DNA from 2 places in the Sphingomonas sp. ACRSK genome. Region 1 is predicted to be linked to the other one. Evidence: predicted binding sites of a transcription regulator. Region 1 holds the regulator's gene; the other holds the start of a gene.
The links. Region 1 encodes LexA, which represses DNA repair genes until DNA is damaged. Its sites were predicted from a motif close to GTTCCNCNCTTGTTCT; they were not measured.
Positions count from the first base shown of each region.

Region 2: a site for LexA is predicted at 2,837-2,852, ahead of MHZ35_RS00200 (ImuA family protein). Genes of this name have one in related genera too.

Region 1 covers NZ_JAKRNR010000021.1:27,977-35,425, reverse strand. The annotation lists gene gltX (glutamate--tRNA ligase) at 1-550, opposite strand, end outside; gene MHZ35_RS12565 (ComEC/Rec2 family competence protein) at 591-2,777, shown strand; gene lexA (transcriptional repressor LexA) at 2,923-3,597, opposite strand; gene MHZ35_RS12555 (molybdopterin molybdotransferase MoeA) at 3,652-4,830, opposite strand; gene moaC (cyclic pyranopterin monophosphate synthase MoaC) at 4,827-5,294, opposite strand; gene trpC (indole-3-glycerol phosphate synthase TrpC) at 5,291-6,070, opposite strand; gene trpD (anthranilate phosphoribosyltransferase) at 6,067-7,062, opposite strand; gene MHZ35_RS12535 (anthranilate synthase component II) at 7,059-7,449, opposite strand, start outside.
Region 2 covers NZ_JAKRNR010000001.1:29,420-36,868, reverse strand. The annotation lists gene MHZ35_RS00215 (HAD family hydrolase) at 1-118, shown strand, start outside; gene MHZ35_RS00210 (DUF1622 domain-containing protein) at 162-548, shown strand; gene MHZ35_RS00205 (M3 family metallopeptidase) at 588-2,729, opposite strand; gene MHZ35_RS00200 (ImuA family protein) at 2,919-3,638, shown strand; gene MHZ35_RS00195 (Y-family DNA polymerase) at 3,556-5,811, shown strand; gene MHZ35_RS00190 (error-prone DNA polymerase) at 5,808-7,449, shown strand, end outside.

The DNA.
Region 1 (7,449 bases):
AGCGCAGCAGCACGAAGTCGTCGAGCTCGGCATTGGCGACGGTGACATCGCCCTGCACCCGGTCGGGGATCGTGACCGCACCGTCCTTCGGCGCCTTCAGCCGCACCACATAGGGCGCGCCTTCCGGTGCGGTGGCGGGATCGCAGTCGCGCCAGCGGCCGTCGTAGCGGATCGGCTTGCCCTCGGCCCGCTGCCGCTCGCGCAGCGCGGTCAGTTCCTCGGCGGTCGCGTAGCATTTATAGGCGTGGCCGGCGGCGAGCAGCTGGTGCGCGACTTCGGCATGGCGATCGGCGCGGGAGAACTGGAACACGGCGTCGCCGTCCCAGTCAAGGCCCAGCCAGCGCATGCCGTCGACGATCGCCTCGATCGCGGGCTCGGTCGAGCGCGCGCGGTCGGTATCCTCGATGCGGAGCAGGAACTTGCCGCCATGGTGGCGGGCATAGAGCCAGTTGAACAACGCGGTGCGCGCGCCGCCGATATGCAGGAACCCCGTGGGGGAGGGGGCGAAGCGCGTGACGACTGCGCCTTCAGGCGAGGTTCCGGTATCCATACTTGCGCGCAACTGCGCCTGCTCCCAAGCTCGAACAATCATGGCCACATCAGCCGCGCCCGCCCCTAGCACGGCCCCTCCGAGGCTTCAAATCAACCGGCGGGTGTATTTCTTGCATGTGGTCGAGCGATGGCTTGAAGCCGAGCGGGACCAGTTGCCGCTGTGGATCCCCGTGGCACTCGGCACGGGCATCGCCGCCTGGTTCGTGCTGCCCAACGTTTCCTCGTGGATGGCGTTCCTGCTCTGTGCGCTCGGCGTCGGTGCGTCAGGCATGGTCTTTCCCACGGCCGGGCGGCTCGGCCGGATCGTGGCGGGTGCCGGGTTGCTGGCCGCGCTCGGCTGCGCGCTGGTGTGGTGGCGTGCCGAGCGCGTCGCGGCGCCGGTGCTGGCGCGGCCCGGCGTCTTCGCCTTCACCGCGCGCGTCGACAGAGTCGAGCCCTTGCCAGCACGCGATCTGGTGCGGCTCCGGCTCGCGCCGGTCGATATGCCCACGCTGCCGCCGATCGTGCGGGTCAACGTGCCGCAGGAAGCACTTCCGGTCGGCGCAGGACCCGGCGCCGTCCTGCGGCTGCGCGCGCGACTCGTACCCCCGCCGCCACCTGCCGTGCCCGGCGCCTATGACTTCACCCGCGTGGCGTGGTTCGACCGCGTCGGCGCGACGGGCCGTGGCTTCGCGCCGGTCGAGGTGGTGGCCCCGGCGGTCAACCCCGCCGCGGGGCTGCGCAACCGCCTGACCGCCCACATCCACCAGCAGGTGCCGGGCAGCGAGGGCGGAGTCGCGGCCGCGCTGGTGACCGGAGACCGGGGGGCGATTGGCGAGGACGCGGACGAGGCGATGCGCCGCGCGGGCCTCGCCCACCTCCTGTCGATCAGCGGCCTCCACGTGACGGCGGTGGTCGGCGCGACCATGTTGCTGTTGCTCCGCGTGCTGGCGCTGGTGCCGGCGCTCGCCCTGCGGGTGCGCCTCCCGCTGGTGGCGGCCTCGGGCGCGGCGCTGGCGGCGATCGGCTATACTTGGCTGTCCGGGGCCGAGGTGCCGACGATTCGCTCCTGCGTCGCAGCCCTGCTGGTGCTGGCGGCGCTGGCGATGGGGCGGGAGGCTATCACCTTGCGGCTGGTCGCGACCGGGGCTTTCCTGGTGCTGTTGCTGCTTCCGGAGTCGCTCGCCGGCCCTAGCTTCCAACTGAGCTTCGCCGCCGTCACCGCCATCGTCGCCCTCCACGAGCACCCGCGAGTCCGCCGGTGGTTCCAGGCGTGCGACGAGGGGCTGCCGCGACGTTTGTTGCGGAACCTCGGATCGCTGCTGCTGACCGGCGTCGCGGTGGAGGCGGTGCTGATGCCGATCGGCCTGTTCCACTTCCACAAGGCCGGGCTTTATGGCGCGCTCGCCAACATCGTCGCGATCCCGCTCACCACCTTTGTCGTCATGCCGGCGGAGGCGCTGGCACTGCTGCTCGATCTCCTCCGCCTCGGCGCGCCGGCCTGGTGGGTAGTCGAGCACGCCCTGTCGCTGCTGCTGTGGCTCGCGCGCACGGTTGCGGCCGCCCCGGGTTCCGTCGCGGCACTGCCGTCGATGCCGGGCGGAGCGTTCGGGCTGATGGTCGCAGGCGGGCTGTGGCTGGCGCTATGGCGCACGCGCGCGCGGCTGCTGGGGCTGGCACCGTTTGCCGTTGGAGCGCTGTGGGCGCTCGCGACGCCCGCGCCGGACCTGCTCGTCACCAGCGACGGTCGGCACCTCGCAATTCGCACGCCCGAGGGAGGCATGGCGATCCTCCGCGACCGGGCAGGCGACTATGTGCGGGGCACCTTGGGGGAGGGGGGCGGTGTCGAGGGCGAGCTGCCCCCGCTCGCCGAGCAGCCTAACGCCCGCTGCACCGCCGACGTCTGCGTCGTCGATGTTGCTGCCCGCGATCGCGTCTGGCGCGTCGTCGCCACCCGCAGCGGCTACCTGCTTCCGGTGCGCGACCTGATCGCCGCATGCCGTGACGCCGACATCGTCGTCAGCGAACGCCGCCTTCCGCGCGGCTGCACGCCCCGGTGGCTGCGGCTAGACCGACCGGTGCTCGCGCAAACGGGCGGCATCGCCATCCGCTTCGATCCGCCCGAGGCGCGCCGGGTCCGCGCGCCCGGGGATCAGCACCCGTGGATCACCCCGCCGACGACGGCGCCCGTGGCGGATCGCTGGCCGCGGCGCAGAAGGAGCGGCCGGGACCACCCGTCTCCCTGACGCCGCACCGCGCCGGCTTCTCGCCCTCAACGACGGAGGTCGCCCTTCTAACCACAGCGGCATTCACTACCGCTGCGAGGTTGGAGCCGAGTCCCCCACAGGCCGCTCGGCACAAGCCTCGCTAACCGAACACCCAGCGTCCGCCTCAGTAGCGGCGCAGCAGTCCTGCAAGCTTCCCCTGCACCCGCACCTGGTCCGGGCGATAGCGCTGCGGATCATAGCTGCGGTTGGCCGGGTCGAGGCGGATCATCGCGCCTTCACGGCGGAAATACTTCAGCGTCGCCTCGTTCTCGTCGATCAGCGCGACCACGATCTCGCCGTCGCGCGCCGCGTCGGTGCGGCGAACCAAGGCATAGTCGCCGTCGAGGATGCCCGCCTCGACCATCGAGTCCCCCGCGACCTCGAGCGCATAATGCTCGCCCGAGCCCAGCAGCGCGGCCGGCACCGGCAGCATCTGCTGGCCTTCCATCGCCTCGATCGGGACGCCGGCGGCGATGCGGCCGTGCAGCGGGATCTCGATGACGTCGTTGGCGGGAGCTGGCGGCGCGACCGGCGCGCTTCGGGCGGGCGCCGTCTTGGCCGGCGCTTTCTTGGCCGTCTCGGGCCGGTCCGGCATCCGCAGCACTTCCAGCGCGCGGGCGCGGTTCGGCAGACGACGGATGAACTGGCGTTCCTCCAGCGCGCTGATCAGGCGATGCACGCCCGACTTCGACTTGAGGTCGAGCGCTTCCTTCATCTCCTCGAACGAGGGGGACACGCCGGTTTCCTTCAACCGGTCGTCGATGAAGCAGATCAGCTCGTGCTGCTTGCGCGTGAGCATGCGGTCCTCCGTCGGAACAGATATGGAACCTTTAGGAAACGGAGCCGCCCCCTGTCAACCGATATCCAGGATTTCCACCGAGTCGCCCGCTTTTGCCGCGCCAGCATAGGGAGGACGCACGATCAGGCAGTCTGCCCGGGCGAGCGTGCGTAGCATGGAGCTGTCCTGCGCGGGGGCGGGGAAGGCAACCCCGTCGCGCAGTTCCGCGCGCAGGTGATCGGCCCTCCGGTCGTTCGCGGCCAGCGGCGCGCCGAGCGGCACCACGCGCCGCCGCGACAGCGGATCGGCCGCGCCCGCCAGCATGCGCACCAGCGGCAGCAGGAACAGCGTTGCCGTCACGAAGGCGGAGACCGGATTGCCTGGCAGGCCCAGCACGACGGCGTTGCCGAGCCTGCCCGCCATCATCGGCTTGCCCGGCCGCATCGCGATGCGCCAGAAGTCGATCCGCGCGCCTGCCGCCTCCAGCGCCGGCCGCACCAGATCGTGGTCGCCGACGGAGGCGCCCCCCGTCGTCACCAGCACATCGGCATCCACCCCGGCGAAGGCGGCGGTGAGTGCGGAGAGGTCGTCCGGCAGAATGCCCAGGTCGATCCGTTCGACGGGCAGCTCCCCGAGCAGGCCCGCCAGCAGCACGCCGTTGGACTCCGGAAGCCCGGCGTCGGGGGGCGAACCCGGCGGCACGAGCTCGTCGCCCGTGGCCGCGATCGCCACCCGCACCCAGCGCCGGACGGGAACCATGCCGTGCCCGCCCACCGCCAGCAGCGCTGCCGCAGCCGGCGTGATCGCCGCACCTGCCGACAGCAGCCGCTCGCCTGCGGTAAAATCCAGCCCGGCCGTACGCACGCTGCTGCCGCGCCGCGGCGGCCCTTCGCCCGCCAGCATCAGACGGCTGCCCTCGCGCGCTGCCTCTTCCTGCACCAGAACCGTGTCGGCGCCCTCGGGCAACGCGGCCCCCGTGAAGATGCGCGTCGCCTGGCTCGGGCCAACGCTGCCGCCGAACGGCCGCCCGGCCGCGGATTCCCCGATGACCTCCCAAGGTCCGGGCAGGTCGTCGAAGCGGATCGCGTAGCCGTCCATCGACGACAGCGCCCGCTCGGGCTGGGTGCGCAGCGCCGGCAGGTCGTCGGCTGCCCAGCGGCCGATGGCGTCGCGGATCGGCACCGTCTCGACGGCGACCGGCTTGGCGAGGCCCAAGACCCGCGCCTGCGCCTCGTCGAGCGGCAGCAGGCTCACGCCTGCCAGTCTCCGGACTTGCCGCCCGATTTGGCGAGCAGGCGCACGCCGTCAATCACCATGCCGCGGTCGAGCGCCTTGGCCATGTCATAGACGGTGAGCAGCGCGACGGAGACGGCGGTCAGCGCCTCCATCTCAACCCCGGTCTTGCCGTCCGTCGCGCAGGTCGCGGTCGCGACGATGCCCTCCGCCTCGATCGTCAGGTCCAGCACCACGCGGGTGAGGGGCAGCGGATGGCACAGCGGCACCAGGTCGCTGGTGCGCTTGGCGGCCATGATCCCGGCGACCCGCGCCACCGCAAGCACGTCGCCCTTCTTCACCAGCCCGTCGCGGATCGCTGCCAGCGCCTCGTCCGACATGGTGATCCGGCCGGTGGCGGTCGCCTGCCGCGCCGTCACCGCCTTGTCGCCGACGTCCACCATGCGGGCATGGCCCTCGGCGTCGAGGTGGGTGAGGCCGGTCATCGGGTCAGGGCGCGGGTTGCCGCCTCGACGTCGTCCTGCCGCATCAGCGCCTCGCCGATCAGGAAGCAGTGGATGCCGTGCTCCGCCATCGCGTCCAGGTCGGCGCGCCCCGTCAGCCCGCTTTCGGCCACGAAGGTGCAGCCCTCCGGCGCGTGCGCAACCAGCTCATAGGTGCGATCGAAGTTCACGGTGAAGTCGCGCAGGTCGCGGTTGTTGACCCCGATCAGCCGCGTCTTGAGCTTCAGCGCCCGCTCCAGCTCCGGATAGTCATGGACCTCCACCAGCACGTCCAGCCCCCGCTCCAGCGCCGCCGCCTCGATCTCCGCCATCTGCCGGTCTTCCAGGGCCGCCACGATCAGCAGGATCGCGTCCGCCCCCAGTGCGCGCGTCTCCGCCGCCTGCCATGGATCGATGACGAAGTCCTTGCGCAGCACCGGCAGGTCGCAGGCCGCGCGCGCGGTGACCAGATAGTCGTCCGATCCCTGGAAATACTCCTCGTCGGTCAGCACCGAGAGGCAGGCCGCACCGCCCGCCTGATAGGCGCGCGCATGGGCCGGCGGGTCGAAGTCGGCACGGATCAGCCCCTTCGACGGGCTCGCCTTCTTGATCTCGGCGATGATCGCATGCCCCTGCTTGGCGTCGAGCGCGGCGCGGAAGCCCCGCGGCGGCGTCTGCATGCCCGCCCGGCGGTCGAGCTCCTGCACCCCTGCCATGCTCTTGCGGGCGGCGACCTCGGTGCGCTTGGTCTCGAGAATCTTCGAAAGCATCGTGCTCATGCGTAGGCAATCCATGCGTCCAGAAGGCGCCGGGCGGCACCGGAATCGATCGTGTTGGCGGCAAGCACCGCGCCCTCGGCAAGGTCGCTCACCTTGTCCGCGATCACCAGCGCGGCCGCCGCGTTCAGCAGCACTGCGTCGCGATAGGCGCTTTCCTCGCCCGCCAGCAGCCGGCGCAGCGCCAGCGCATTGTGCGCGGGGTCGCCGCCGCGCAGCGCCTCGAGCGGGCTCGCCGGCAGCCCGGCGTCCGCGGGCGTGATCCGGTCGGGCAGGGCGACCAACCCGATGCGCACCACGCGGGTGGGGCCGGCGATCGAGATCTCGTCCAGCTCCTCCTCGCCCGCGATCACCGCGGCCGCCGTGGCGCCCAGGCGTTCCAGCGCCTCCGCATAGAGGGGCGCATAGTCGGGACGTGCGATGCCGATCAGCTGGCGCTCGACATGCGCAGGGTTTGCGAGCGGACCCATCAGGTTGAAGACGGTGCGCCGGCCGATCTTCTGGCGCAGCGGCTGGATGCGTCGCATCGCCGGATGGTGGTTGCCCGCGAACAGGAAGGCGATGCCGATGTCTGCCAGTGTCTGCTCGGCCATCGCCCCGGCGCGCATCATGTCCAGGCCGAGCGCTTCGAGCGTGTCCGCAGCCCCTGCCTTGCTGGATGCAGCCCGGTTGCCGTGCTTGGCCACCGGCACGCCGGTTGCCGCCACCACCAGGCTGACGGCGGTGGAGACGTTCAGGGTATGGTGCCCGTCGCCGCCGGTGCCGCAGACGTCGATCGCCCCGGGCGGCGCGTCGATCGGCACCATCCGCTGGCGCATGGCCCGCGCGGCCTCGGCGATTTCGATGCTGGTTTCGCCACGCTCGGTGAGCCCGACCAGGAAGGCGATGATCGCCTCTTCCGACGCCTTCCCGTCGAGGATGGCACCGAACGCCTCGGCCGCGCTCTCGTGCGACAACGGCGTCTCCGTCGACGGCAGCAGGACGGTGGTCGTCATGCCGCGCGCTGCTTCGGCGAGATGCCGGTGCTCTTCAGCCAGTTCGCAAGCATCGCATGGCCGTGTTCGGTGGCGATGCTCTCCGGGTGGAACTGAACGCCGTGGATCGGCAGGCTCACATGGCGCACGCCCATAACGCTGGCATCGCCGGCGGTGCAATTGACCACCAGCGACTCCGGCACCTCCGTCACGATCAGCGAATGGTAGCGGGTCGCGGTGAAGGGGCTGGGGAGCCCTTCGAACAAGCCGGTGCCGTCATGCTCGACCGGACAGGTCTTGCCGTGCATCAGCCCGCCGCGCACCACCTTGCCGCCGAAATGCTGGCCGATCGCCTGGTGGCCCAGACACACGCCCAAGAGCGGCCGTCCGGCCTCCGCACAGGCGGCG
Region 2 (7,449 bases), on a different contig from region 1:
CGTCATCGGCCTGTGCGCCGGCCAGCATTGCGGCATCGGCCACGCCGACGTGCTGCGCCGCATCGGCGTCCAAGACATCGCAGCGGACTATGCGGAGGTCGCACGCCTGATCGCCTGATCGGTCGGCCGGAACGCCGGTCCTGCCCGGCGGTTGACCGGAAATGATCGACGAATCCCTGCTGCTTTCGGCCATCCACGGCGTCACGCGCGCGGTGGAGGTCGTCGGTGTCGCGGTGCTGCTGCTCGGCGCCGCCGTGTCCGGCGTGCGCTATGTCCGCGATCTGCGGCGGTGCCCGGCAGGCGCCGCCTACAAGCGGCTGCGATCCAACCTGGGCCGCTCGATCCTGCTGGGGCTGGAGCTGCTGGTCGCGGCCGACATCATCAACACGGTGGCGATCGAGCCGACGCTCGAAAGCCTGGCGGTGCTCGCCGGCATCGTCCTGATCCGTACTTTCCTCAGCTTCTCGCTGGAGGTGGAGATCGACGGGCGTTGGCCGTGGCAGGCCAGGAACGAACCCGATGATGGCCGTCAGCAGCCCTCCGGCTGAGGTCCGCGGCACCGGCTGACACCGCGGACCTCCTGCCGCTTATTTCACCGGAAAGCCACGCCGCTTGAACAGGGCGTTGACGTCCGGGTCGCGGCCGCGGAACGCGCGATAGGCTTGCTTGCGATCGGTCTCGTTGCCGGTCGACAGCAGCACGGTGCGGAAGCGATCGGCGGTCGCCTTGTCCCAGACGTTGCCCGTCTCGGTGAACGCCGCCCAGGTGTCGGCGTCCATCGTTTCCGACCACAGGTAGCTGTAATAGCCGGCGCTATAGGCGTCGGACGAGAACAGGTGGTTGAACTGCGGCAGGCGGTGCCGCATCACCATCTCCTTCGGCATCCCCAGCTCGGCCAGCGTCTCGCGCTCGAACGCATCGACGTCGGTCACCGGCGTGTCGCGGTCGTGCAGCTTCATGTCGACGATCGCCGACGAGAGATATTCGACCGTGTCGAAGCCCTGGTTGAAGGTCGACGACTTCTCGATCTTGTCCACCAGCGCCTGCGGCATCGGTGCGCCGGTCTGATAGTGCTTGGCATAGCGATCGAGCACGTCGCGGGTGAGCAGCCAGTTCTCGTTCACCTGGCTGGGGTACTCCACGAAGTCGCGCGGCGTGCCGGCGAGCCCCGGATATTTCACGTTCTGCAGGAAGCTGTGGATGGCGTGGCCGAATTCGTGGAACAGCGTGGTCGCGTCGTCCAGGCTGATGAGCGTCGGCTGGCCGGGCGCGCCCTTCACGAAATTGTTGTTGTTGGACGCCAGCACGTTCTTGTGGCCGCCCAGCTCCTGCTGGCGGCGATAGGCCGTAGCCCAGGCGCCCGAGCGCTTGCCGGACCGAGCGTAGGCATCGAAGTAGAAGACGCCGACATTGTGCCCGTCGCGCTTGTCGGTGACGACAAAGGTGCGCACCGCCGGATCGAACACCGGGATCTGCCCCGTGTTCTCCTTGAAATCGAGGTCGTAGAGTCGGCCGGCGGCGTAGAGCGCACCCTGGAGGATGTTGTCGAGCTGGAGGTAGGGCTTCACCTCGCTCTCATCCAGGTCGTACTTCGCCTTGCGCACCTTCTCTGCGTAGAAGCGATAGTCCCACGGCTCGATGGTGATCTTGGCGCCGCCCTGGTTGGCGAGGGCCTGCATGTCGGCGACCTCCTGGTGGACGCGGGCGACCGCGGCGGGCCACACGCGCATCATCAGCGACATGGCGTTGGCCGGCGTCTCCGCCATGGTGTCGTCCATGCGGTACCAGGCGTGGTTCTGGAAGCCGAGCAGCTTGGCGCGCTGCTGGCGCAGCTTCAGGATCTCGGCGATGGTCGCGTTGGTGTCGTTGGCACCGCCGTTGTCGCCACGATTGACGAACGCGCGCCACACCTTTTCGCGCAACGCCCGGTCGGTGGCATAGGTCAGCACCGGCGCGACGGAGGAGCGGGTGTTGACGATCGCCCACTTGCCGGGAAGCTTGCGTTCGTCGGCCGCGGCCTTGAGCGAGGCGACGAAGCTGTCGGGCAGGCCCGCAAGCTGCTTGGCATCGTCGACGACGATCCAGGTCTCCTCGTCGGCCAGCACCTTTTCGCTGAAGCTGTTGTAGGCGACCGACAGCGCCTGGTTGAGCTGCGACACCTGCACCCGTTGCGCATCGGTCAGCAGCGCGCCGCGACGCACGAAGCTGCGATAGGTGCGCTCGAGCAGCCGCAGCTGCTTGGGATCGAGCTTCTGGCTAGCGCGGCCGTCGTATGCCGCCTTCACCCGCGCGAACAGCTTGGGGTCGAGATAGAGCTCGTCATAAAAGGCGGAGAGCTTGGGGCTCCACTCGCGGTCGATCGCCTGCACCTCCTTGGTGGCGAGGTTGCTCGAATAGACGCCCCACATCGACTCGACCCGGTCCATCGTGTCGCCGGCGAGTTCCATCGGCTCGATCACGGTCTGGAAGGTCGCCGGGCGCTTGTCGTCGCGGATCTTGAGCACGTCGCGGCGCAGCTCGGCCATCGCGACCGGGAAGGCGGCGGGGAACATCGCCGGCGTCACCTTGTCCCACGGCGGCACGCCGCCATAGGGGCCGCCCCAGGGGGCGAGCAGCGGGGTTGCATCGACGGAAGTCGCTGTGGCGGAGGTCTGCGCCATGGCGGCTCCTGCAGGGGAAAGGGCGAGGATCGTGGTCGCGGCCAGAACGGCGCGCAGGCGTGCGGTCATCAGGGGCTCCGATAAGGGTCGCAGGCGAGCCTAAGCATCGGGAAAGGAATGGCAAGCCGGCGCCCGCGCAAGGGTCGTGCGATCGGCGGTTGACTCGGGAGCGCATTAGAACAGAATAGGAACATATCGAGTCCCTCGTGAGTCCTAGCTGTTGTCGTGACCCAAGCTCAAGCCCCTGTCCTGGACGCCTTGCGCGCGCAGCTGCGCGCCATCGAATGCGGCCGCTATCGCCGGCGCGAGGTGCTGCCGTTCGGCGTGCCGGCGCTCGACGCGGTGCTGGCCGGAGGTGGGCTGGCGCTCGATGCGCTGCACGAGGTGGCAGGCGCCGGGCCGGACATGGCCGACGATTGCGCGGCGACGCTGTTCCTGGCGGGAATCGCTGCGCGTGCCTGGGGCCCGGTGCTGTGGGTGGTGCGCCGCCGAGACCTGTTCGCGCCGGGGCTCGCACAGGTCGGGCTGGGGCCGCACCGGGTGCTCTATGCCGAGGCTGCCGACGATGCCGAACTGCTCCAGCTGATGGAGGAGGGGCTGCGCCACCGGGGTCTCGGCGCGGTGATCGGCGAGGCCAAGCGCGTTTCCATGACCGCCACCCGCCGGTTGCAGCTGGCGGCGGAGGGCGGGCGCACCATCGCGCTGCTGCTGCGCCGGCACGGGCGCGCGGGCGCCGATCCGCTGGCGGTGCCCTCGGCCGCATCGACGCGCTGGCGGGTGGCGTCGGCCCCCTCGACGCGGCTGCCGGTGGCCGGGGTGGGCCGTGCCCAATGGAAACTTGCGCTCGTCCGCCAGAAAGGTGGCGAGCCCCGCGACTGGACCGTGGAGGCATGCGATGAAACGGGTCGCTGCGCTCTTCCTGCCCGACTGGCCGATCGACCGGCTGCGGCAGGCAGAGCGAACCGCCGCGCCGCCTGAGGCGGGACGCACGGGCTCCGCCTTCGCGGCGATCGGCCGGGTGGCCGAGGCCGAGCGCGCCAGCCAGTGCTCCGTCCCCAGGGAGGGCGGCTGGCGCCCCGGCGCGCGCTGGGCACGGGCGGAGGTGGAGGCTGCGATCGAGCAGCTGCCCACGCACCAGCGCCCGCCGCAGCGGGAGCTGGGCCGCACCAGCGTGGCCGCCGACAATCCGTTCAAAGACGAGCGGCCCTTCAAGGACGTTCATCGCCAGGGCCGTCCGCTCGACGCCTCGCCCGCATCCGCCGCCTGGGCCGCAGATGCCGAGGCGGTCGACCGCGCGATCGCGGCGCTGCCGCTGCACCAGCAGCCGCCGTTTCGCGAGCTCAGCCGGCGTTCGGAGGTGATGGACCATCCGTTCAAGGCGATGCCGCCGGACGAGGGCGGGTGCAGCCATCACGCGCTCGCGCAGCCGCAGGCGTTTCCGCGCTCGGACCGCCCGACGCTGGCGCAGATGGCGGCGATGCCGGCGGTGCAGTACCCGGGCGAGGGACCGCACCCGGACGCGCATGGCCGCGAGCCGATCGCGGGCTATGCCGCTGCGGGCCGCTTCTTCCAGACCGGACGCACTCTAGGCGATCTGGTCGCGCGGGTGTGCGTGGAGGAAGTGCCCGGTAGTCCTGTCGCGGCAAGGGATGCCGTGCCGCTGGTCACCGTCGCCCGCCAGGGAGGCCGCGTGGCGATCGCGGCGGCCTCCCCGGCGGCGCAGGCACTGGGGCTGCGGCCGGGTATGGCGCTCACCCAGGCACGCGCGCAGGTGCCCGAACTTCAGGTGCGCGATGCCGATCCGGCGGGCGACCGGGCCGATCTGCGCCGGCTGGCGATGCTGCTCGCGCGCCGTTGGACGCCGGTGGTCGACCTGTCCGACCCCGATGGATTGCTGCTCGACCTGACGGGCGTCGCTCATCTGCATGGCGGCGAGGTGCGCATGGCACTGCGGCTGGTGCGCCTGCTCGCGCGGCATGGCGTCAACGCCTGCGTCGGTATTGCCGATACGGCCGGTGCCGCCTGGGCGCTGGCCCGGCAGGGTGGGGCAGCGGTGCGAATCTGCCAACCCGGTGCGCAGGCCGAGGCGCTGGACCCGCTGCCAGTCGGGCTGTTGCGGCTTCCGGAAAGCGCGATCGAGCTGCTTGCCCGGCTGGGCGTGACGACGATCGGGCAGTTGCGGGCACTCCCGCGCGGGCAGCTGGCGCGGCGGTTCGGCGATGCGGTGCTCGCCCGGCTGGACCAGGCGCTGGGGGCGCGTGCCGAACCGCTCGATCCGGTGGTGCCGCCGGAGCGGGTTCAGGTCCGCCAGCGCTTCGCCGAGCCGATTGCCACGGCAGAGGCGATCGCGCACTGGCTGGGCGAACTGGTGCCCAGGCTGGTGGCGGTGTTGCGGAAAGCCGGGCTGGGCGCACGCCAGGTGGAACTGGTGCTCGACCGCGTCGACGGCGTGCCGCAGCGGCTGCGCATCGGGCTCGCGCGTGCCAGCCGCGACTCCGAGCATTTGTTGCGACTGCTGGGGCGGCGGATCGAGACGGTGGAGCCCGGCTATGGCATCGACGCCATGGCGTTGCACGTGCGTCGCGCCGAGCCGCTGGGCGCGGAGACGCTGGGTGCCGCGCTGGTCGAGGACACGCCTCCGGACCTGGGGCCGCTGGTCGACCAGATCGTCAACCGCATCGGCGCGCAGCGCATGTGGCGGGTCACGCCGGTGGAAAGCGACGTTCCGGAACGGGCGGTGGCGCGGGTCGCTCCCCTCGATCCGGCCGATCCGCCCGCGACCCAGCTGCGCGAGGATGACGTTCGCCGGCTCGACGGTCGGGAGGCCGACCACCCCTGGCACCTGCGCTGGCCGCGTCCGGTACGCGTGCTGCGCCGGCCCGAGCGGCTCGATCATGTCATGGCCGAACTGCCCGACCAGCCGCCGCGGCGCTTCACCTGGCGCGGGGTGCCCCATGTGGTGGTGCATGCCGACGGGCCGGAACGGATCGCGGGCGAATGGTGGCGGCGCCCGGCCGAACGCGATGCGGTGCGCGACTATTTCCGGGTGGAGGACGAGCACGGCCACCGCTTCTGGCTGTACCGCAGCGGCGATGGCTTGCGTGGGGAGACGGGCGATCTCAGCTGGTGGCTCCAGGGCATGTTCGCATGACCTACTCAGAGCTTCAGGTCACCACCCACTTTTCGTTCCTGCGCGGCGCGTCGTCGGCGGAGGAGCTGTTCGGCACCGCCTCCGAAATGGGCATGCCGGCGCTCGGCATCACCGACCGCAATTCGGTGGCAGGCATCGTCCGCTCGCTGGTCGCCGCGCGCGAGGTGAGCGCGCAGGGCAACCCCATCCGCCTCGTGGCCGGGTGCCGGCTCGACCTCGTCTCCGGCGCGTCGCTGCTGGTGTGGCCGGAGGATCTGGCTGGCTGGTCGCGGCTCACCCGGCTGCTGACGCTCGGCAAGAAGCGCGCCGATCCGCAGCACGGCGAAAAGGGGCAGTGCTTCCTCCATTGGGACGACCTGGCCGATACGCAGGGGCTGGTCGGATCGCTCGTGCCCGGGATCGACGGCGTGCGCGAGGAGGAGCTGCGCTGGATGGCCGACCTGTTCGGGTCGGACCGCGGCCATGTCTGCCTGACCTATCACCGCCGGCCGGGTGACCGGCTGCGGCTGCACCGCACGGCCGAGGAGGCCGCGCGCTTCGCTTTGCGGCCGCTCGCCACCGGCGACGTGCTCTACCACGAGCCCGAACGCCGTATGCTGCAGGACGTGGTGACGGCGATCCGCTGCAAATGCACCATCGACGACTTGGGATTGCGCCGCGAGCGTTCGGCCGACCGCTGCTTCGTGCCGCCCGGCACGATGGAGCGGCGCTTCGCCGATCTGCCGGAGGCGATCCACGCCGGCGCGGCGATCGTCGAACGCTGCACCTTTTCGCCCAGGGAGCTGAGCTATCGCTATCCCGACGAGATCGTGATGCACGGCCGCACGCCGCAGGAGGCCTTGGAGCAGCTGGCGCGCAAGGCGCTGGACGCATTGTTCCAGCAGCCGCCGTTCCACGGCCGGCCGGACCAACGCTACATCGACAAGCTCGACTATGAACTCGAGCAGGTCAGGCTGATGGACTATGCGGCCTATTTCCTGACCGTCAATTCGATCGTCACCTATGCTCGCGCGCAGGACATTTTGTGCCAGGGCCGCGGTTCTGCAGCCAATTCGGTGATCTGCTATGTGCTCGGCATCACCTCGATCGACCCGGTCGAGCACCAGCTGCTGTTCGAGCGATTCATCTCCCCCAATCGCGGCGAGCCGCCCGACATCGACGTCGACTTCGAACATGAACGGCGCGAGGAGGTGATCCAGTGGATCTACCAGACCTATGGCCACGACCATGCCGCGCTGACGGCGGTGGTCAGCCGCTTTCGCGCACGCGGCGCGGTACGTGAGGTCGGCAAGGCGCTCGGGTTGCCGGAGGACATGACCGGTGCGCTCGCAGGCCAAGTGTGGGGCTGGTCGAGCGAGGGCGTGGCCGACGCGCATGTCGATGCGCTCAACCTCGACCGTTCCGATCCGCGGCTGGCGCTGACGCTGGAGCTGGCGCGCGAGCTGATCGGCACGCCCCGCCACCTGTCGCAGCATCCCGGCGGTTTCGTGCTCGCGCGCGACCGGCTCGACGGGCTGGTGCCCGTAGAGCCCGCCGCCATGGCCGCTCGCTGGGTGGTGGAATGGGAAAAGGAGGACATCGAGGAACTCGGCTTCATGAAGGTCGATATCCTCGGCCTCGGCATGCTCGGCTGCATGC